2 linked regions of the Chroogloeocystis siderophila 5.2 s.c.1 genome follow. The protein of the gene in region 2 interacts with the protein of the main gene of each other region in a pairwise test. Links are inferred from orthologs where the notes say so. Each region holds a gene or a part of one and is shown on either strand. Other genes may lie near its edges. The genes, in order: NIES1031_RS15295 and bioB.

What was found.
Region 1: the proteins of bioB (region 2) and NIES1031_RS15295 interact in binary tests that used the Escherichia coli proteins (3 or more experiments, as listed by UniProt). The link is inferred for Chroogloeocystis siderophila 5.2 s.c.1 from one-to-one orthologs.

The regions. Positions count from the first base shown.
Region 1 is NZ_MRCC01000012.1:94,372-103,145, forward strand. What follows is about bases 5,576-8,411. They hold NIES1031_RS15295 (class II glutamine amidotransferase), read left to right. Parts: upstream 5,576-6,527; coding sequence 6,528-7,295; downstream 7,296-8,411. Other genes in these bases: crtI (phytoene desaturase family protein), read right to left, coding at 5,576-6,317; NIES1031_RS15300 (hypothetical protein), read left to right, coding at 7,714-8,130; NIES1031_RS15305 (hypothetical protein), read left to right, coding at 8,154-8,411. Also shown: NIES1031_RS15255 (Fur family transcriptional regulator), read left to right, coding at 1-187; NIES1031_RS15260 (SPFH domain-containing protein), read right to left, coding at 473-1,456; NIES1031_RS15265 (NfeD family protein), read right to left, coding at 1,590-2,015; NIES1031_RS15270 (ferredoxin-thioredoxin reductase variable chain), read left to right, coding at 2,370-2,594; NIES1031_RS15275 (hypothetical protein), read right to left, coding at 2,634-2,861; NIES1031_RS15280 (YdcF family protein), read right to left, coding at 3,066-3,851; NIES1031_RS15285 (Uma2 family endonuclease), read right to left, coding at 4,008-4,583; more of crtI, read right to left, coding at 4,674-5,575; more of NIES1031_RS15305, read left to right, coding at 8,412-8,774.
Region 2 is NZ_MRCC01000003.1:109,719-120,815, forward strand. The notes cover bases 4,965-7,907. They hold bioB (biotin synthase BioB), read right to left. Parts: upstream 6,985-7,907; coding sequence 5,944-6,984; downstream 4,965-5,943. Other genes in these bases: NIES1031_RS03905 (hypothetical protein), read right to left, coding at 4,965-5,057; bioA (adenosylmethionine--8-amino-7-oxononanoate transaminase), read right to left, coding at 7,085-7,907. Also shown: NIES1031_RS03880 (S-layer homology domain-containing protein), read left to right, coding at 1-1,020; NIES1031_RS03885 (DUF3386 domain-containing protein), read left to right, coding at 1,126-1,782; NIES1031_RS03890 (NifU family protein), read left to right, coding at 1,866-2,096; NIES1031_RS03895 (glycoside hydrolase family 57 protein), read left to right, coding at 2,218-4,452; NIES1031_RS03900 (hypothetical protein), read right to left, coding at 4,545-4,781; more of NIES1031_RS03905, read right to left, coding at 4,809-4,964; more of bioA, read right to left, coding at 7,908-8,389; NIES1031_RS03930 (DUF2997 domain-containing protein), read left to right, coding at 8,737-8,946; NIES1031_RS03935 (DUF1257 domain-containing protein), read left to right, coding at 8,990-9,376; NIES1031_RS03940 (ferredoxin), read left to right, coding at 9,376-9,837; NIES1031_RS03945 (DUF4335 domain-containing protein), read right to left, coding at 9,891-11,097. UniProt on the Escherichia coli protein: Catalyzes the conversion of dethiobiotin (DTB) to biotin by the insertion of a sulfur atom into dethiobiotin via a radical-based mechanism.

The sequences.
Region 1 (8,774 bases), on a different replicon or contig from region 2:
AGATAAGCACCATTTGACTTGTTTGCAGTGTGGCAGATCGATTGCTATCAATCAATGCCCTGTACACGATCTAGAAACTCAATTGCACCAAGCCCACCAGTTCAAAATCTTCTACCACACCTTAGAGTTTTTCGGGCTATGTAATCAATGTCAGATGGCTCAAGCTACGGGTGTAGGTGCTGAGTAGGAAGCTTCAGGAGCAGAGGTGCAGAGGAGAAATACTAAATACTATGTATAAATATTTTCCACTTGATCCCCAGTCACTAGCAACTAGACCTCCTGCATGAATCACAGACGCCCTCCGACTTTCTTCAGGGCTATCCGAGCAAAGTTTACTTTCGTACACTAAAAGGTCAGTGGACTTTGTTTTATTTAGCTAGCGAATTTATTCGCGATCCGCTTCACGCAGGAGGTCTCTTCTACTATTATCCACTAAATACTAGTCACTTTTTGACTCGCTCCTCGGCTCTATTTAGTTAATGCGATCGCCATTCACCTGCGGTAAATTATGCGAACCATCAGACACAATCGAACGCATTCCTTCAATCGTTGCGGGGATACTACGCGGATCCATAAACATCACTTTACTACTGTCACTACTACCGATTTTTGTTCCCATGTCGAGATAATTCTGCGCAATTAAAAATTGCAGCGCTTCTCGCGCCTCAGGGCTCGTTTGCAGCGTTTTTGTAATGATTTGTAAGGCTTCAGCAGTGGCTTGAGCCTTGAGAACTTGTTGCTGGCGTTCGGCTTGAGCTTGTAAAACAATTGTTTTTTGGTGCGCCTCCGCTTGAAGAATCGTTGCTTTTTGTTGTGCTTCCGCCTCTAGGATTTGGGCTTCGGCTCTACCTCTAGCGCTATTCACCGCCGATTCGCGATCGCCTTCGGATGTCAAAATCGCCGCGCGTTTACGCCGTTCAGCAGACATTTGCAATTCCATCGATTCTTGAACCGCAAGTGAAGGAATAATATCTCGCAATTCTACTCGCGTAACTTTGACTCCCCAAGGATCTGTGGCAATATCTAAATCGCGTAATAATATTTCATTGATTTGAGCGCGAGCCGTAAACGTTTCATCTAGCTCTAATCTACCCATTTCCGAACGAATTTGTGTTAATACTAAATTCACCATTGCTGACTGGAGATTTTCTACCTTGTACCAAGCTTTCTCCATATCAACAATCCGCCAGTACACAACCGCGTCGACCTCAATCGAAACATTATCACGGGTAATGCACTTTTGTGGCGGAATGTCCAGCACTTTTTCCCGAATTGTTTCGCGGAAAACAACTTTATCAACAAAGGGAAAAACAAAGTTCAACCCAGGTTCAAGTTTTTTGTTGTAACTACCGAGTCTTTCTACCAAGGCTTCATTACCTTGATTGATGACTTTTACCGAACCTGCTAAAGCCGAACCACCCAAAGCTAAGGCGACAAGCAAAAATAATTCATTCATGAAATTTCCTGTTTATTGAGGATAAAGTTACTAATTTGGGAGATATAGGGAGTTTGTAAATAGTTGGCAAACAACTACCGATGTGAAATTTTTAATACATCACTCACCCCTCTTTCCGCGCTCCTCATCCCTCCTAATGCAACAGATCTTCTGGTACAACAATCAAAGTCGTACCTTCACGGCGGACAACATAGACTTTTTGAGAAGGCGCGATCGCTAAATGCCGATCCTCACACCGCGCCCGCCAAGAATTTCCTTCATAAATAACTCTCCCATCTTTACCAGCGGGAATTTCGGTTAATGTCTCAGCAATAAATGCCTCTTGTAGTTTTTTGCGCTTGGGTATCAATAGACGGCGCGACAGTAAGATCAAAGCCGCTGATAGCCCTAGCCACAAGAAAGCTTGCAAGCTCAATTGGGGAACGATTAATGATACTATTGCCACAACAAAGGCACTAAGCCCCATCATAAAAGCGACAAACGCCGTTGGTAGCACTAGTTCCATCAAACAGAGAATTGCCCCTGCTATTAACCATAATAGCGTGACGTTTATCGGCATCTTGGTGTTTAAATAGCTAAGTGCACAGTAATCTACTGATGTAAGAAGTGACTTGATCTGCTTCTAGACACGCTGCAATTACAGAATGCGCGAGCAAGAGATAATGACCTCAGAGTGTATCATTAATACCAATCTAGCCCATGCTTCGTTTAATCAGGAGTAAGTTTAATTGAATTTAAAAGTTTTTTAAGCTCACGCAGTACCGTTCTTAATCTCCCTGACCCCTCATTTATGGCTTAATGTGTATAACAAGGGACAATCTTATGCAAAGATAAAGAGGTTGTCTGGAATAAGCAATTGTATTGAATAATTTTGCATTGCTTCTTGAGAGGGAAACACTCTAATTACAAGTCTATGAAAGTTGGCGATCGCGTCCGCGTTAAAGAATCAGTCATTGTTTACCATCATCCCGAACATCGCGGTGAACCTTTTGATATCAAAGGCTTAGAAGGCGAGATTGTGAGTTTTGCTAATGAATGGCGAGGCAAACCAATCAGCGCTAATTTGCCAATTCAAGTTCAGTTTACTAAAAAGTTCAAAGCTCATCTGCGCGAAACTGAAATTGAGGTTTTATCATAGTTTGGCTCTTGGCTAAGGGCGATGGAGATGATTTGTTATCTAACTCCTTGCCCGACGAAACCAACTAAAAACATTGATTTCACTACGCATTTGCTCTAATTCTTGTCTATGGCATTCGGCTGTGGTAAAGTACCAAGCACAATACTGTTGCAACTGTGTGCGTATCTGGACTTCGTGATAAAATTGACGTGTTGCTTGGTAAGTTGCAAAGATATCCTGTGTTTCCGGTGGCGGTAGCGGGATGATGTAATGGAACTGGTTAGCCATGAGTTGAGCAAAAGAAGTCATCTTGCTGCAATTATAGCGATCGCGACTTAGAGAAATTTGTGTCTAAATGCATAATTTAGTAGCTAATTGATTGACAAATCTTTTGTGGCTAGCCACTAGAGGTTGCGCCTGCCCAGGCAAAATCTGCCTTTGCAGACTAACAGCAGCGGTTTCTAACCGGCGGGTTTCAGAGTTTCGTCTTTCTTACAACCAACCGCGTAAACGATAAACGACTAAACCAACATATTCTTTCAAAGCACGAGTAGACTGATACAATCGCTCGGCTTCTGGTAGTAAATTCAACAGTGAAGCTTCAGAAGAATTACTGATATATTGCATATCACCGCTTGCTAAAAAATCGGTAGGTGCGGGAATTGCTGAAATTCTTAGTTTATTAAAGATGGCAAGCGATCGCGGCATATGCATTGCAGAAGTAACGAGTAATACTTGATTAAACTGACGCGCTTGCAGAATTTTTTTGACATTAACTGCATTTTCGTAGGTGTTGAGCGAGTCTGGTTCTTGAATAATTGCCGTTTCTGGTACGCCCAACTGCTGCATAATAATTGCCATATCAGCAGATTCCGATGGACCAGCACCACTCCAATCGATCCGCCCACCGCTAAGAATTACGAAAGGCGCTTTTTTTTGATGATACAACTGCGCCGCATAAAACATGCGATCGCTTTCTTCCGATAAGTCTACAGAAGGGCGTGGCGGAAATGCAGGTTTAGTAGCACCGCCTAAAACGACGATAGCGTCAGCGTTGGGTAATTGCTGGGGAATATTTTGAAATTCGAGCGATCGCACTAAAGATCGCGAAACCCAGCCGTTACTCGCCAATAACAAAACGATAAGGGCTATAGTTAACGCCGTTGATGCTTGACGCGGTTTTTTCCACAACGTCACTAAGGCAAATATGATGAGAATACACGCCAATCCTAGCGGGTAGAAAAATAAAGGTAATAGCTTTGATAAATACAAAAACATCTGTAAGTAAGTGGGTAAAAATATAACGTATCTCAAAGTTTGGTAATTGGTAATTGGTAATTTGAAAAATACTTATTAACAATCACCCATCACCGACCTCAAAAAGTGTGATAGTTTGATTATGCCCACCTACTTATTAGAGCAAATCGCATTAGATTAGGCAAAAATTGGTTGTAAATCTAAAACAAATCCAGGAAGAACATCTTCACCGGATAAAGTTGTCGGTGCAGCTAAAATTTTCACTTCTTGCCCAGCGCGATAAATTTCTACTTGTTTAGTACTAGGATCAATTAACCAACCAAGTTGTAAACCGTTGTCTAAGTATTCTTGCATTTTGACTTGAGTATCAGCCAACTCATCAGTTTCCGAAAGCAGTTTGATCGCAAAATCTGGACACAAAGGTAGAAACTTCTTTCTTTGCGCTTGAGTTAAAGCATTCCAGCGCTCAATTCTTACCCAAGAAACATCAGGAGAACGCGTTGCACCATTTGGTGAGCGAAAACCTGTCGAAGAGTCAAAAGCTTTTCCGAGGTTGGTTTGGCGATTCCAATTACCAAGGTCAATATAAATTTCAAGGTTTCTATTTCCCGTCTCTCCTCCCCTAGGTGGCATAATAATTAATTCTCCCCTAGTGGTTAATTCTAATTGCAACTCGCGATTAGCAGCGGCGAGTTGTTCGAACTGCTCATCAGTAAGTTTGAGAACTAGGGGAAGTTGTAGAGTGACACTCATATTACATCAAATCCTAGGATTAATGCCAGAAAAAAGCGATCGCTGCTTCTCAAGTGTAATTAAAAGCGATCGCACTTCTTAAATCACGAACTATCGATAAGTTAATTTTGGTTCGGGCTGCGCATTAACGATTTCATTTGCTACTTTAAAATCTTGCGCGATTAAGCGTGCAGTCATTTTAGCCGACATCATGACGCTGGGAGTTCCCGCCCCTGGTTGCGTTCCCGCACCGACAAGATAGAGATTTGCAATATCTTCGCTACGATTGTGCGGACGGAAAAACGCTGACTGGTACAACCGAGGTTCTGGACCAAAAGCATTACCTACATACGAATTAAGTGTATGCTCGAAGTAATCTGGCGTAATAAAGCTTTTGTGTACTAAACGCTCAGTCAATCCTGGTAAATAACCGCGTTCGTCGATAAACTTCAAAACCGTATCCGCCAGCGGTTCTCCCAATTGCTGCCAATCTAATTTAGAACCATTATGCGGTACAGGTAATAGAGTATATGCCGCATGATGACCAGGAGGAGCGAGCGACGGGTCGGTTAATGTGGGAACGTGTAAGTATTGTGAGAAATCTGCTGCTAAAATCTTACGTCCAAAGATATCTCTTAAAAGTTCTTCATAGCGTGGACCGAGGATGATCGTGTGGTGGCGCAGTTTGTCTGCTTCGTGGCCATCGGCTTTGAATCCAAAATAAATGACAAACAATGACATCGACTGTTGAGTGAGTTTGATGCGGATATCACTATTCCACCGTCGATATTTCGAGTCAATTAATTTACCGTAAGTATTTGCCCAATCGCCGTTAGATACTACCAAATCGGCATTTAATACACTACTATCTGCTAAAGTGATACCTGTGGCAACTTTTTTGCGTCCTTGGCGCGTAACATTAATCTGGGTAACTTCGGCATTATAAAGCATTTTACCACCGAGTTCTTCAAATTTGCGCACAAAGCCATTCACAAGTGCGCCTGTACCACCCATCGCGAAATGAATACCCCAGGTTTTCTCAACAAAGTGAATCATCGCGTAAATTGCGGGAACAGATAGCGGATTTCCGCCGACTAGCAAAGTTTCAAAACTAAAAACTTGTCGCAGCTTGTCGCTTTTAAAATACTTGCTACTGAAGCTAAAGAGATTGCGCACCGCATCCAAGCGTATGAGATCGGGAGCAACTTTGAGCATCGATCCAACCGTGCCAAAGTGCGTGTAACCAAGTTCTAAAAAGCCGCGATCAAAAATTGCTTTTGCATCTTGGTGAAACCGTTCATAGCCTTCTAAATCGCCAGGTTCGCCCAAGCGCTGAATCTGTTCGCGGGTATGCACTGGATCGCCATCGTAGTCGAAGAAAGAACCATCGTCGAAATAAATGCGATAAAACGGCAGAATCGGCACAATTTTGACATAACGGCTCGTGTTTGAGCCACCAGAAACACCAGTTTTAATTCTTTTGCTTTCATCAACAATTTCATCTGGAAAATCTGGCGTTGCGAGATCTGCGCGATCGCGTTCGAGGGAAAACAGTTCTTCAATAAAATGGGGAACGGTGATCACCGTAGGTCCCATATCAAAAGTAAATCCATCCGCATGACGCACGTACGCCCGTCCGCCAGGACTATCAAGTTTTTCTACAATGGTAGTGTCGAATCCCAAGCTTTGCAGGCGAATTCCCATAGCTAACCCACCGATACCGGCTCCGATCACAATGGCCTGCTGGCGACTCATACTCAACTCCTCTCAGGAATTTAACAATATTTAATCTTTCCTTATTATGCCTTTATCTACAAGCTAAGCGGCGATCGCTATGCCTACAAATCAATGTACAATCTTGGTCAAGTCTTGGAGGTTGGTAAGCGATCATTGGTAAAAACCTTTGTTCGCTATCCGTTACCATTTACCTATTACCCATTACCAAATCAAAATCCTTAAGCTCTCATGTGTCAACTGCTGGGAATGAACTGCAATGTTCCAACAGATATTTGTTTTTCGTTTGAGGGCTTTTCGGCGCGGGGAGGAAGAACAGACGAACATCAAGACGGTTGGGGGATTGCTTTTTTTGAAGGTTTGGGATGTCGGATCTTTCTAGATGCTAAACCCGCGATCGCCTCTCCCGTTGCAGATTTAGTACGACGCTATCCGATTCACTCTACACATGTCATTGCACATATCCGTAAAGCAACTCAAGGTGGAATTGCGTTAGTTAATTGTCATCCGTTTCAACGCGAACTCTGGGGACGATACTGGGTATTTGCGCACAATGGCAATCTTTTAGATTTTCACGCACAGATAACTCATTATCAGCCAGTAGGTCAAACTGATAGCGAACGTGCCTTCTGCTTAATTCTCGAAGCTTTACGACAAAGCTTTCCTACAGGCAAGCCTCTATTAAAAGAATTATATCCTGTGTTGCGCGACATCACCGCATTGATCGCCGACAAAGGTATTTTTAACTATCTACTTTCTGATGGCGAACACTTTTTCACCTACTGTTCAACAAAGCTATGCTACATTGTCCGACAAGCACCGTTTGCGGCAGCACATTTAATCGATGAAGATATTACAGTAGACTTTCAAAAGCTCACTACACCATGCGATCGCGTTGCGGTGATTGCTACAACTCCCCTGACGGATAACGAAGTTTGGACGCAGATTCACCCAGGAGAACTACTCGTCTTTCAGGATGGTTTACCTTATAAATTTTAAAATTAAAAAGTTCTCTTTGGTAAACAGTTAACAGTGAAGAGAGTATAGAAAGACTTTGTCAACTGTCAGCTAGATAGTTGAGAAAATTTAGCACTACAAAAACTTCTATCTTCGTGACTGACTAAAAGAAATGTGACACTCTCCTATTTGGATCTAAACCAGCCCTAGGAAAATGCCACTAATCACCTTGTCTTTTGTAAGTGGAGGTATCTTGGTATGAACGCTTTGTCTGACATATTATTGCAATAAATTCTTAATTAAATCAAGTAGTTGCTGATTAGATTTGAAAATTCAATACAAAGAGGAACGAGTAATAAACCTCTTGCATGAATGCGATCGCCCATAGCGCTGCTATGCATAGTCGGGAAAATGGCGAAAGGCGAAGGCTTAACTGACGGGTGTTGCCTACAGCACTCTGGTGCAACTTTATAAGCACTGGCAGGAGTTGGGAACTTTTGGGCAAACTCAGTTGTGCTTGATGTCTGCAACCTTTGATGACAGACCATTACAAGGGTTAGAGGTAGAGCGATATGAGCTAGACACTGAAGATCTTGCTCATGCAGAATTGGCGGCAAAAGTGACTCGCCCGAAGCCTGTCTTTAGAGCCGCTGTTGAGGATGTTGTAGATGTTGCTGCTTTAGTGGAAGCTCATCACTTGCCAGGAAGCTTATCGCTTGTGGTTGTTAATACAGTAGAGCGCGCACGCGAAATTGGGAGATTAATATCAAACTTAGCGCCACTGGTCATCCACAGTCAGTTTTTAGGCATTGACCGCGAGAAGTTACAGCAGAAGTCAAAGGTTATCAAGGAGTCATTGTTGCAACTCAAGTCGTAGAAGCAGGGGTAGATCTAGATGCCGTGCTGATTACAGAACTATGTCCTTGGTCTTCGTTTGTGCAGCGCTACGGGCGGTGTAGGCGTAAGCGAACAGAGAATACAGTGCAGATTCATTGGCTCGACTATCAACAAGAATGGAAAACGCGTCCTTATGATGCTACAGAATGTGAAGCAACCCGCGATCGCTCAGTGCAACTGCCAGATGCAAGTCTCCATAAACTTGCTGAAATTCCTTTACCAAAGCTGGATTTACCAAGTTACCAGTTGACGAAGCGCGATGTCAAAACGTTCTTCTGCACCCACCCCAAAAACCGAGACACAATATACACAATTTCCCAATATGTTCGCGATCCGACGGCTTTCACAGTAGCAGTAGTGTGGTCGATTGAGCCGCCAAAAAGCTTGCCGCATCAAAAATTTACCTGCCCAGTTTCGACTCAGGAACTAAAAAATTTCTGCAAGTCCTATGGTGTTATCCCGCGAGTTTGGGGTGAAGAGACTTGGGAGAACAAAGAACCAAAACACGGTGATGTTGTATGGCTACCACTCGCTGCTGGTGGCTATTCACAAGAAAGAGGATGGATAGCAAACCCTGATGATAAATGCCAAGCATACAGTTTGGAAGTAGAACTAGAGTACAAT
Region 2 (11,097 bases):
CGTCCGAGTGAACAAGAAGGCATTTTAGAAGCACAGCGCGATGAGTTACGCGTCACAGTCACAATTCCTGCACCTAATCAAAGCAGCACTGCGCAGCCAAATACAGCAGGAAATACTGAATTCACGCTGCAATATACGCGCGATACAACTGTCGCAACTAGTACATCACCAGATGCTTCTGAGCAAGCTAGTGTACCGCAACCAGGAGATCCAGATTTTATTGGACCGGTGCCACTACAGCAAGCTAATAGCACTGCACAGACGATAAACAATAATACTACACAACCAACAGCAGCACAATCTTTTAATGACATCAACCAAGTACCGCAAGAACTGCGCCAGTATCTTCAAGACTTGAGCGCATTAGGTGTATTACCATTGCAAGCAACATCTAAAAGTAATTCAGCGAGTCAATTTGAACCGAATAAGACTGTCACGCGGCGCGAGTATGCGCGGTGGCTAGTTGCTGCTAATAATCGATTTTATGTGGATAACCCTGCAAAACAAATTCGCAAAGCATCCGCCTCGACGCAACCAGCGTTTCAGGATGTATCAGCTTCTGATCCAGATTTTGCAGCAATTCAAGGCTTAGCCGAAGCAGGATTAATTCCTAGTTTCCTGTCAGGAAGTTCAACAACCGTGCTATTTCGCCCTGATGCACCGCTGACGCGCGAACAAATGATTCTTTGGAAAGTCCCTATCGATACTCGCGCCTCACTCCCCAATGCTTCCGTAGACGCAGTACAGCAAACTTGGGGTTTTCAAGATGCGGCAAAAATTGAACCGAGAGCATTACAAGCCGTTTTAGCCGATTTTCAAAATAGCGATCGCGCAAACATTCGCCGTGTTTTTGGCTACACAACGCTGTTTCAACCCAAGAAAACCGTCACTCGTGCAGAAGCCGCAGCTGCACTCTGGTACATTGGTACCGCAAGCGAAGGCGTTTCGGCGCAAGATGTACTAAGACTACAGCAATCAAGTCCATCACAAGCAACATCAGAATCTCCAGCTAGCGAATAAAAAAGTGTAATATTGCTTATCACTCCCCAAATCATCAGTAATCTATTCCTCACCCCTCACCCCTCCACAAGAGATAATAGTAAGGTTGAAATCAGAACGATCAAAATGACACAACAATTAAACGCCACTGAACTATTTAAAACTGCTTACGAGAATCGCTACACCTGGGATGAAAACTTTCCTGGCTATAGTGCTGATGTCGAGTTAAAGCAAGATTCTGAAGTTTATACAGGTCACATACGCATCAATCGCGATTGGAGTGTGGAAGTTACTGGTATTGACAACGAAGAAGTGCAAGAAAGTATCTACACGCAGTTACGCGATATTGTTACACACCGCAAGCGCTCTAGTTTCGAGCAATCGCATAGCAAGCACGAGTTCAACTTAGGTGAAACCGATGCTTCTGGGGCGGTTGAGATCCTCGTGAAGGGCGATTCAATGGGGTCTAACTACAAAATTCGCGGTACAGAAATTTGCCAAGTTAGCCGCGTTATGGGACGTATGGCGTTCGTTATTGATACGCATGAAAGTTTAGATACGGGAAATGGTTACGTTGCTTCGCGCTACGATGCTGTATTCCGCAATCCCCAAACGAACGATGTCATCCGAGTATTAAAGTTTGAAGATACCTACGAAAAAGTAGGCGACTACTATGTGATGACAAAGCAAGTTATTCATTCGTATGAAAATGGAGAACGCACCACGACGGAATTTAATTTCTCAAATATCAAGTTACTCGAACCCGCGACTGTCGAGGCATAATTAATTCACTGGCTGCGGACGATTATAAATTAGATCTAGGATCGAGTTATTAACAATTTATAAGCTGAACGAGGTCTAAATCAATGGAACTGACAGTAAACAATGTAGAAACAGTTCTGGATGAATTGCGTCCTTACCTGATGTCTGATGGCGGTAACGTCGAGTTGGTTGAACTAGACGGTCCTGTAGTCAAGTTACGGCTTCAAGGCGCGTGTGGTGCTTGTCCCAGTTCGACAATGACGTTGAGAATGGGCATCGAGCGCCGTCTACGCGAAATGATTCCAGAAATTGCGGAAGTTGAGCAAGTGCTGTAGTCAATAGGTAAAAGGGACTAGGGACTAGGAAAGCATATTAGGCTAAAGTGGTTAAGAAAATATAATAATTTTTCTGGCTTCCTGATAAACCTAGTAAAGTCTAGCCTCTAGCCCCTAGCTTATGGCGCATCCTCTATACGTTGCATTGATTTGGCACCAACATCAGCCACTGTACAAAGGTCGAGATAGCAGCATTTCGTTGTCTGCACATAGTCAATACCGACTGCCTTGGGTACGGCTGCATGGTACAAAAGATTATTTAGATTTAGTATTACTGCTAGCACGCTATCCAAAGTTGCATCAAACTGTTAACTTGGTTCCTTCGTTGATTTTGCAACTCGAAGACTATATCGCTGGCACGGCGTTTGACCCGTATTTAGCTGTCAGCTTGACGCCAACCGAACAACTTTCTCAGGAACAACGACAATTTATCATCGAGCATTTTTTTGATGCGAATCACCACACGTTAATTGACCCGCACCCGCGTTATGCCGAGTTGTACCACCAAAGACAAGACAAGGGGAAAGCGTGGTGTTTAGAAAATTGGCAGTTACAAGACTATAGCGATTTATTGGCGTGGCACAATCTGGCGTGGATCGATCCGCTCTTTTGGGACGATCCAGAAATCGCTGCGTGGTTACAGCAAGGGCGGAATTTTACTTTAAGCGATCGCCAGCGAATTTATTCTAAGCAACGCGATATTCTGAGTAGAATTATCCCCCAGCATCGTGAAATGCAGAATGCAGGACAGTTGGAAGTTACGACAACGCCTTACATGCACCCAATTTTACCATTACTTGCCGATACCAATTCGGGGCGCGTAGCTGTACCCAGTATGACATTGCCCCAACGCCGATTTCAATGGGCAGAAGATATTCCTCGGCACTTGTATAAAGCGTGGGAATTGTATCAAGATCGCTTTGGACGAGAACCTCGTGGTTTATGGCCTTCAGAACAATCGGTGAGTCCTGAGATTTTACCTTACATTGTTAAACAAGGATTCAACTGGATCGTTTCGGATGAAGCTGTATTAGGTTGGACACTGCACCACTTTTTCCATCGTGATGGCGCGGGTAATGTATGCGAACCTGAGTTGCTTTATCGTCCGTATCGTTTAGAAACTGCCGCAGGTGATTTAGTAATTGTCTTTCGCGATCACCGTTTGTCTGATTTAATTGGTTTTACTTATGGCTCCATGCCAGCTAAACAAGCAGCAACAGATTTAGTCGGACACTTAGAAGCGATCGCGCACTCGCATAAACACCGTCAACCCGATCAGCCGTGGTTAGTCACAATCGCGCTTGATGGCGAAAACTGCTGGGAGTTTTACCCGCAAGATGGTAAGCCTTTCTTAGAGAATTTATATCAAACTCTCAGCGATCATCCACAGATCAAACTTGTCACTGTTTCAGAATTCCTGGAAAAATTCCCCCCAACTGCAACGATTCCAGGAGAACAATTACACAGCGGTTCCTGGGTAGATGGTAGTTTTACAACGTGGATTGGCGATCCTGCAAAGAATCGCGCTTGGGATATGCTAGCGGAAGCTAGATCTTTACTTGCTAAACATCCTGAAGCAACGGAAGAAAACAATCCCGAAGCGTGGGAAGCTTTGTATGCTGCTGAAGGTTCTGATTGGTTTTGGTGGTTTGGTGAAGGTCATACATCGAATCAAGATGCTATTTTTGACCAACTATTTCGCGAACATTTGTGCGGTATCTATCAAGCACTAAATGAGCCTATTCCGCCGTATTTGCGTCAACCTGTAGAATCGCATGAAGCCCTAGGCGATCATCGACCCCAAGGCTTTATTCATCCTGTTATTGACGGTATGGGTGATGAGCAAGATTGGGATCGTGCTGGGCGTTTAGAAGTTGGTGGGGCGCGGGGAACAATGCACAAAAGCAGTGCAATCCAGCGTCTATGGTATGGGGTAGATCACCTGAATTTCTACCTACGAGTCGATTTAAAACAGGGTGTACAACCAGGGCGCGATTTGCCTTCAGAGTTACACTTACTGTGGTTTTATCCTGATCGCACGATGCACAATAGCCCAGTGCCACTAGAAGATATACCGAATGAAGCTCCACTCAACTATTTGTATCATCACCAGCTAGAAATCAATTTGCTCACGCAATCAGTTCATTTTCAAGAAGCTGGAGAACATCATCAATGGCATCCGCGTTATAGTCGCGCTAGCGTAGCACTGAATAAATGCTTGGAAATTGCCGTACCGTGGGCTGATTTGCAAATGCCTCCAGATTATCCATTACGGTTAGTCTTAGTGCTAGCTGATGAAGGCAGTTTTCGCAGTTACTTACCAGAAAACACTTTAATTCCGATTGAGGTGCCTTAGAAAAATTATTTTAATGGGAGTGCTTATTATAGTTCAGGGTTTCAAACTCTATCGAAGCCTTGAACTAAAAAGGCTCTAGTCTGAAATAAACCTTAGACTAATGATTGTTGTGGCTCTAACTCACAGCTTTGTACTTCTTGACGCGATATAATCTGCAATTCACCTGGGTAACGCGGACGCGGATCGCCGACTAACCAGATCGGAGGTACCATCATGGCTTCATAGTAATCAATCCGATGCAAAATACTTGGGTTATTTTTAAGTTCTACAATCGTTCCTGGTAGATACTCAAACATTTCATCCCAATCGATAACTGACTCGGTATTCATTGCTGTTGACCAATTTCATTCCTTCAATCAACAATAGAAATCGCTTTGGTCGAGAAGAACTTCACCATGATCCGGTACCCAGGCAAGCCAGGTATCTGAGGATTCCTGACAGAGCAATTTAGCTTCCGCAAATGCATATTCACCAGGTGATTGCAGCAGTTTAACCCAAGTATCGCGCGTGTAAGTGATGTGGCAAACTGGATTCCAACTTGCAGTGATTGCGCCTTCTATTGCAGGTGTTAAACGACAAATTTGATTGCTTGATTGAAGCGACATGCTCGTTCTCCGTCTCAAATCCATTAACTTAATGAAAATTTCCCTACAGCAAACTGAGGAATCCAATTAAATATTTCTGTATTCAATTTGACAAAAATACCGCGCGATCGCTCAATTATGCTAAATAAATTCATAAATCCTGACATAGTAGATTCGGTAGTGCGTCAGATTATTGTTGGAAAGGGGAGAATATGCTGCCAACTCCAGTTGAAATAACTTACCACTAACCGTGTCGTCACTTTCGTCTGCTCCCAGACTTTGCCAAACTTGTTCTGCCGACGATGCCGTCGTCCTGTCTGCTGCCTGACGATGCCATGCTTTCAGAGAAGGTTTGTTTGCAGTTGGGGCAGAAATAGCGTTGATGTCCATTGGGCATTTTGCCGTGTTTGTGGACCTTCGCATGACCACAGAGCCGACATTCCATTGTTTGTTGCCACTGAGAAGGATAGCCCTACTTTATCAAACCCACATTATCCTGACGCACTACCCTTAGTTCAAATAGCTAATTGCTATTAATAGTACACTACAGGAAGTAATGCCCATAAAGTATGATTCTCATCACCTTTTTACATAAATGTCAAAACATTAAAGTTAAGTTGCTGACGTTCTCATAGGTCTTGAAATAATTTAATATTTCGTCAAGCAGCAAATAACTCGATTTTTCTTATTATTAGTTGTTTTAAAATAAAAACGGATACATTTTTGACAAAACAACTATTTTCTTTAAATCGAAGGGCATAATAAACTAATTTATTATAATTATCAAGAATTCAGAAATTAGCAACACAAATAAGTACTACTAAATAGTACAAAAAACCAGATTAAAAGTAGATAGACTGCTCCTAATTACTTATAACTAGTAAGTTTTAAATAATAAGGGACTCGCTTACACTGAGGAAGTCATCGTTTTGAGCGAGTCAGTTTCTATCGGAGAACCGTCAGGAGATTCGATCGCAAACCCAGCATCGCGAATCATTTCCAAATCGCTGTGCGTTGCTTGTCCAGGAGTTGTTAAATAATCACCAATAAAGATTGAGTTTGCTGGATAAAGTCCTAAAGGTTGCAGCGATCGCAAATGAACTTCTCTACCGCCAGCGATTCTAATTTCCTGTGCGGGAAGGACAAAGCGAAATAAACATAACACTCGCAGACAACGACGCGGGTTCAATTCTTGAATCTTCTCAAACGGCGTTCCTGGAATTGGAATCAAGAAATTTAGGGGAACACTTGTAACGTTTAATTCCCGTAGCGAAAATGCTAAGTCGATAACATCATCATCCGACTCGCCCATCCCAATAATTCCGCCCGAACAAGTTGTGATTCCTGCGGCTTTGACATTTTCTACTGTCGCGATGCGATCGCCAAACGTATGCGTCGTACAAATTTGCGAGTGGTAATCATCCGAAGTATTCAAATTGTGATTAACGCGGTCTACCCCGACTTCTGCTAAACGCTGCGTTTGCTCTTGACTTAACAACCCAAGACACGCACAAATTTTTAAATCATAGTTGGCTTTAACCGCTTGTACAGCGTCCAGAACCTGCGTAAATACTCGTTCGCTGGGAGAACGCCCCGAAATGACCATACAAAAAGTTCCAGCTTGCAATTTCTTTGCCTGCGCAGCAGCGTCTAAAATTTTTTCTTTAGCTAAGAGTGGGTACTTCTCAATTTCAGCAGTAGAAATCTTCGATTGCGAACAATAGTGACAATCTTCTGGACAAAGCCCACTTTGAGCATTAAGGAGAAAATGCAACCGGACGCGATTTTCCCAATAATGGTAGCGCACGCGATAGGCAGCAGCAAGTTGCTCAAGCAGTAAACAATCAGGCGCGTTGAGTACCGCATGGGCGGCTTCCCGCGTCAATAGTTCTCCAGCCAAAGCGCGATCGGCAAGTTCATTCCAGTTAAGTGCAGAAGATTTCAACATAAGAAGAGGTCAGAGGTCGGGGATTAGAGGTCAGAAATGATGATGAAAACAGGGACAATGCTTTGCTCATCACTGAAGCCATAATTCTGATTGACCATTGCTATATGATAGTATCAAGTACGCGGCGGATCGCTTGATAAATTGATTCGAGTTGCTCTGAGGTAATGCAGTAAGGTGGCATCAAGTAAAGCGTATTCCCCAGAGGACGTAAGAGAAATCCTTCCGCTAGAAACCTTTGTTTGAGGATTGGTGCGATCGCATTAAAATATCCACTCTGACTGTCTGTGACGATATCCATCGCGGCAATCGTCCCGCAAGTGCGCACTTTATCGATTTTGGGATGATCCGGCAAGTATTTTTTTAGATAGCAGCGATGCTGCTGTTCTAGATTGCGAAAGTTAGGATTTTGTTCTAGCAATTCTAAAGACGCAACGCCTGTAGCACACGCTAAGGGATTTCCTGTGTATGAATGGCCATGAAAAAATGTTTTACTGACATCATCACTGTAAAACGCACGATAAATATCCTCTGTCGCAACGGTTACAGCTAAAGGTAAGCAGCCGCCTGATAAACCTTTTGATAAACAAATGATATCCGGTGCGGTTTCTGCTTTTAAGCAAGCAAATAATTCACCAGTGCGCCCGAAGCCTGTCATCACCTCATCGTAAATGACAAGTACACCAAACGAGTGCGCCAAGTTTCCTAAAGCTTGTAGAAATTGTGGACGACATACTCGCATTCCCCCTGCACCCTGTACAAGTGGCTCGATAAAAAGACCTGCATATCGCGTAGGATTTTGTTTGAGAAGCCGCGTCAGGATTTCTAGAGTTTGTGCTTCACGTACTTCGACATCAGCATCATTATCAAACGTAGCAGGAAAAGGCACAAGCTCTGTCGAGAACATTAAGCGGTGAAAAGGCTGATCCCAGGGAGAATTACCTGCGATCGACATCGCTCCTATCGTATCGCCGTGATATCCACCTTCAAAGCTAATAAACGTCGTGCGATCGCTTTCTCCTTGATTAAACCAATATTGATAAGCCATTTTCAGCGCGACTTCCATCGCTGTTGAGCCATTATCCGAAAAAAATACTCGCCTCAGCGATTTTGGGAGATGCTGAAGTAATTTTCTCGCTAGCTGTTCAGCTGGTTCGTGCGTAAAACCTGTAAAAATGACATGTTCTAAGGCTTGGGCTTGTTTGTAAAGCGCCTCAGCAAGTATAGGATGGCCGTGTCCATGAATCGTCACCCACCAACTGGAAATACAATCCATAATTTGGCGTTTATCTTCGAGTTCGAGCATCACGCCTTGTCCCTTGACGACTTTCAAAGGTATCGGCGCGGTTTTCATTTGGGTGAATGGTTGCCAAATCGGAGAATCATAAATTTCTTCAGTGCTGCTCATAAAAAAATCAACTTCTTTAACTAGAAAAGCTGTTAATAATCCAGAAAAATCAGAGAATACGACTCAATTTATTCCTTTTACCCGCTGTTCGCGAGTCATTCGCTACTTAATTCTTACTTGACTGCTGCGGTGAGTTAAGCGAAACTGACAATAATTGATGTGAGACTTCATCTATTGCTAAATTTTGTTAATTTTTTATTCTCTATAATTCGATAGATGAAACATTATTTAGCAATAGTGATAGTGAGGAGAGCGTACAGTAGGCATAAAAGCTTACAAATAGCAACGAGCAGCCGATGCAGTGTCGGTGCAAATTATAAATAAAGCTATGGTGATTAGCTAGAAGTATGGAAACGCTAGAGTTTGTGATTTATCCCGATGGTCGCGTACAGGAAAAAGTTTCCGGTATAGTCGGAGCAACTTGTACTGAAGTCACAGCCGCAATCGAAGCAGAACTGGGACACGTCGTCAGTCACCAGCCAAGCTCAGAATTTTATAATGCAGTACAACACCAATCTACAGTTGCAACAACCCAAGCTAGTTTTAGCGAGTGGTAACTTTACTAACTAGTCCAGTTTGATTCAATTCACAACTACTACAATGTCACACTTTAGCCAAATCAAAACACAAATCCGTAATCTTTCATCGTTACAAGCTGCGCTCACTGATTTAGGTATTAATTGGAAATCTGGTCCTAGAGCAGTTCGAGGCTATCGCGGTCAAACTCGTAATGCCGAAATCACCATTGAGCAGGAGAATGGTTACGATGTCGGTTTTAGTTGGAATGGCAAAGAATACGAACTTGTTGCTGATTTGCAATATTGGCAGCAAAATTTGTCTGTCGAAGGTTTCTTGAAAAAAATTACGCAGCGTTATGCCTATCACACAGTATTGAACGAAACCTCGCGCTTAGGATTTCAAGTAGCAGAACAGCAACAAAACGAAGACGGTTCAATTCGACTATTAGTACAGCGCTGGAGTGCGTAATGTCTGATTTTATGCCGCTGGAGCGAGCAAAATCTGGAGCAATGCGGTCGCACCTTGAACCCGAACTAGGTGGAATTTTTCGCGATGCACCTGAACGTTCAGGCTTAGAACCTGAGTTAGGCGGTGAACTACGGCAAAAAGGTGTTTATGTTGACGAAATCACCTGCATTGGTTGCAAGCACTGCGCCCATGTTGCCCGCAACACCTTCTACATTGAACCAGATTACGGTCGTTCGCGCGTCGTCCGTCAAGACGGAGACTCAGAAGAGTTAATTCAGGAAGCAATTGACACGTGTCCAGTTGATTGCATCCATTGGGTTGACTATACCGAACTGAAAAAACTCGAAGAAGAGCGACAGTATCAAGTCATCCCTATTGTTGGATACCCTGTAGAAGAAGCTGTTGTTGCTGCTCATCGGCGGCGTAAGAAGCGCCAAGCCCAGAAAAAGGCTCGCTATTAACTTTGATTTATATAATTTTTGTTGAAAAGGCTGTAACAACAGCCTTTTTTTGGTTACTCAGCAGCCTCACGCGGATCTCGCGAAACTTGTGGCGCTTCGCGATCTTCCAAAAAGGTTTGCACTTTGCCATCGGGTGTTAAAACGACTCGAATTCTAGCTACTTGACCATCAGCAATGGGAGATACAAAAGGCTCGCCAATCAGAGGCATTCCAGTGCGGTCAATTTGGTCTCTAGCAGCTTGATTTAGCGGTTCAATACGTTGAATTGTGCCATCAACATCCAACAGCAAACTATACTCCAAGGTTTGCTTAACAGCTTCTGTTGGTTCCCAGCGGCGCTGAAAGAATTGTCGAGCTTCGGCTACCTGACTAATATTATCTAACGATGTAGGTTGACTTGGGGCTGGAGGAGGTTGGTTTGGCGATCGCACTGCCGCAGTCGTGTTATTTGCCGCCTGTCGCTGTGGTGCTGGTGCAGTTCGCTGCGTTTGAGATATTGCTGCTTGCGAACCAGGATTAGGAGCGTTAAGTTGCGCTAAAGGACTCGGTATCGCGATTGTGGGCGCAGAATTTCCCGCCGCAGCTGTACCGGTTTTATTCGGCGACCCTGGACTAATGACCGTTGTTTGTGGCGCTGGTGTCGTGCCCCCAGGAAGAGTAGACGACGGTGCGGCTGCGGTTGATTCAGTCGATGGGCTAGCGTTTGGGACAGGAATTGCGGGCAAGGGGGCGTTAGGCACGGGGACAGGAGAACCCGCAGGTGGTGGAGGTGGTAATGTATCTAATGATGATAAAGGTGGTAGTGGTGAAGGCTGCGCCGCAAGCTGCTGTGGATCTTCCGTGATTTGATTACTGGTTGCTGTTTGTTGAACAGGGCGATTAAGTTGTTGTAAGACAGCAAAGATACCTACGGCAAGTGTTAATCCGGCGGCAATCGTTGCCCAAGCGGGAGGAGTCGTACTTACTCGACGTTGGTTGAGGCTGGGTAGGGCTACAATATCCGCTTCAAATTCATCTAAAGCTGTTGCTAAATCAAAAAGTTGCAGTACGCTCAACTGCACTACAGGTCCGGTTGTGGGCGTTGCTAGAGGTCCCAAAAAGAGCGTATGTGATAACCCTGTACCAGGTTTCAGGAAGATTTGTTGCGCCCGCGCAAAAGGTGAATCAGAGGAATTGGTAGGTGAAATCACGATTTGGGAATTAGCAACCGAAGTGGTTGACTCAGCCGCAGTCGTTTGCGACGCCAACTGTGCAGTAAAT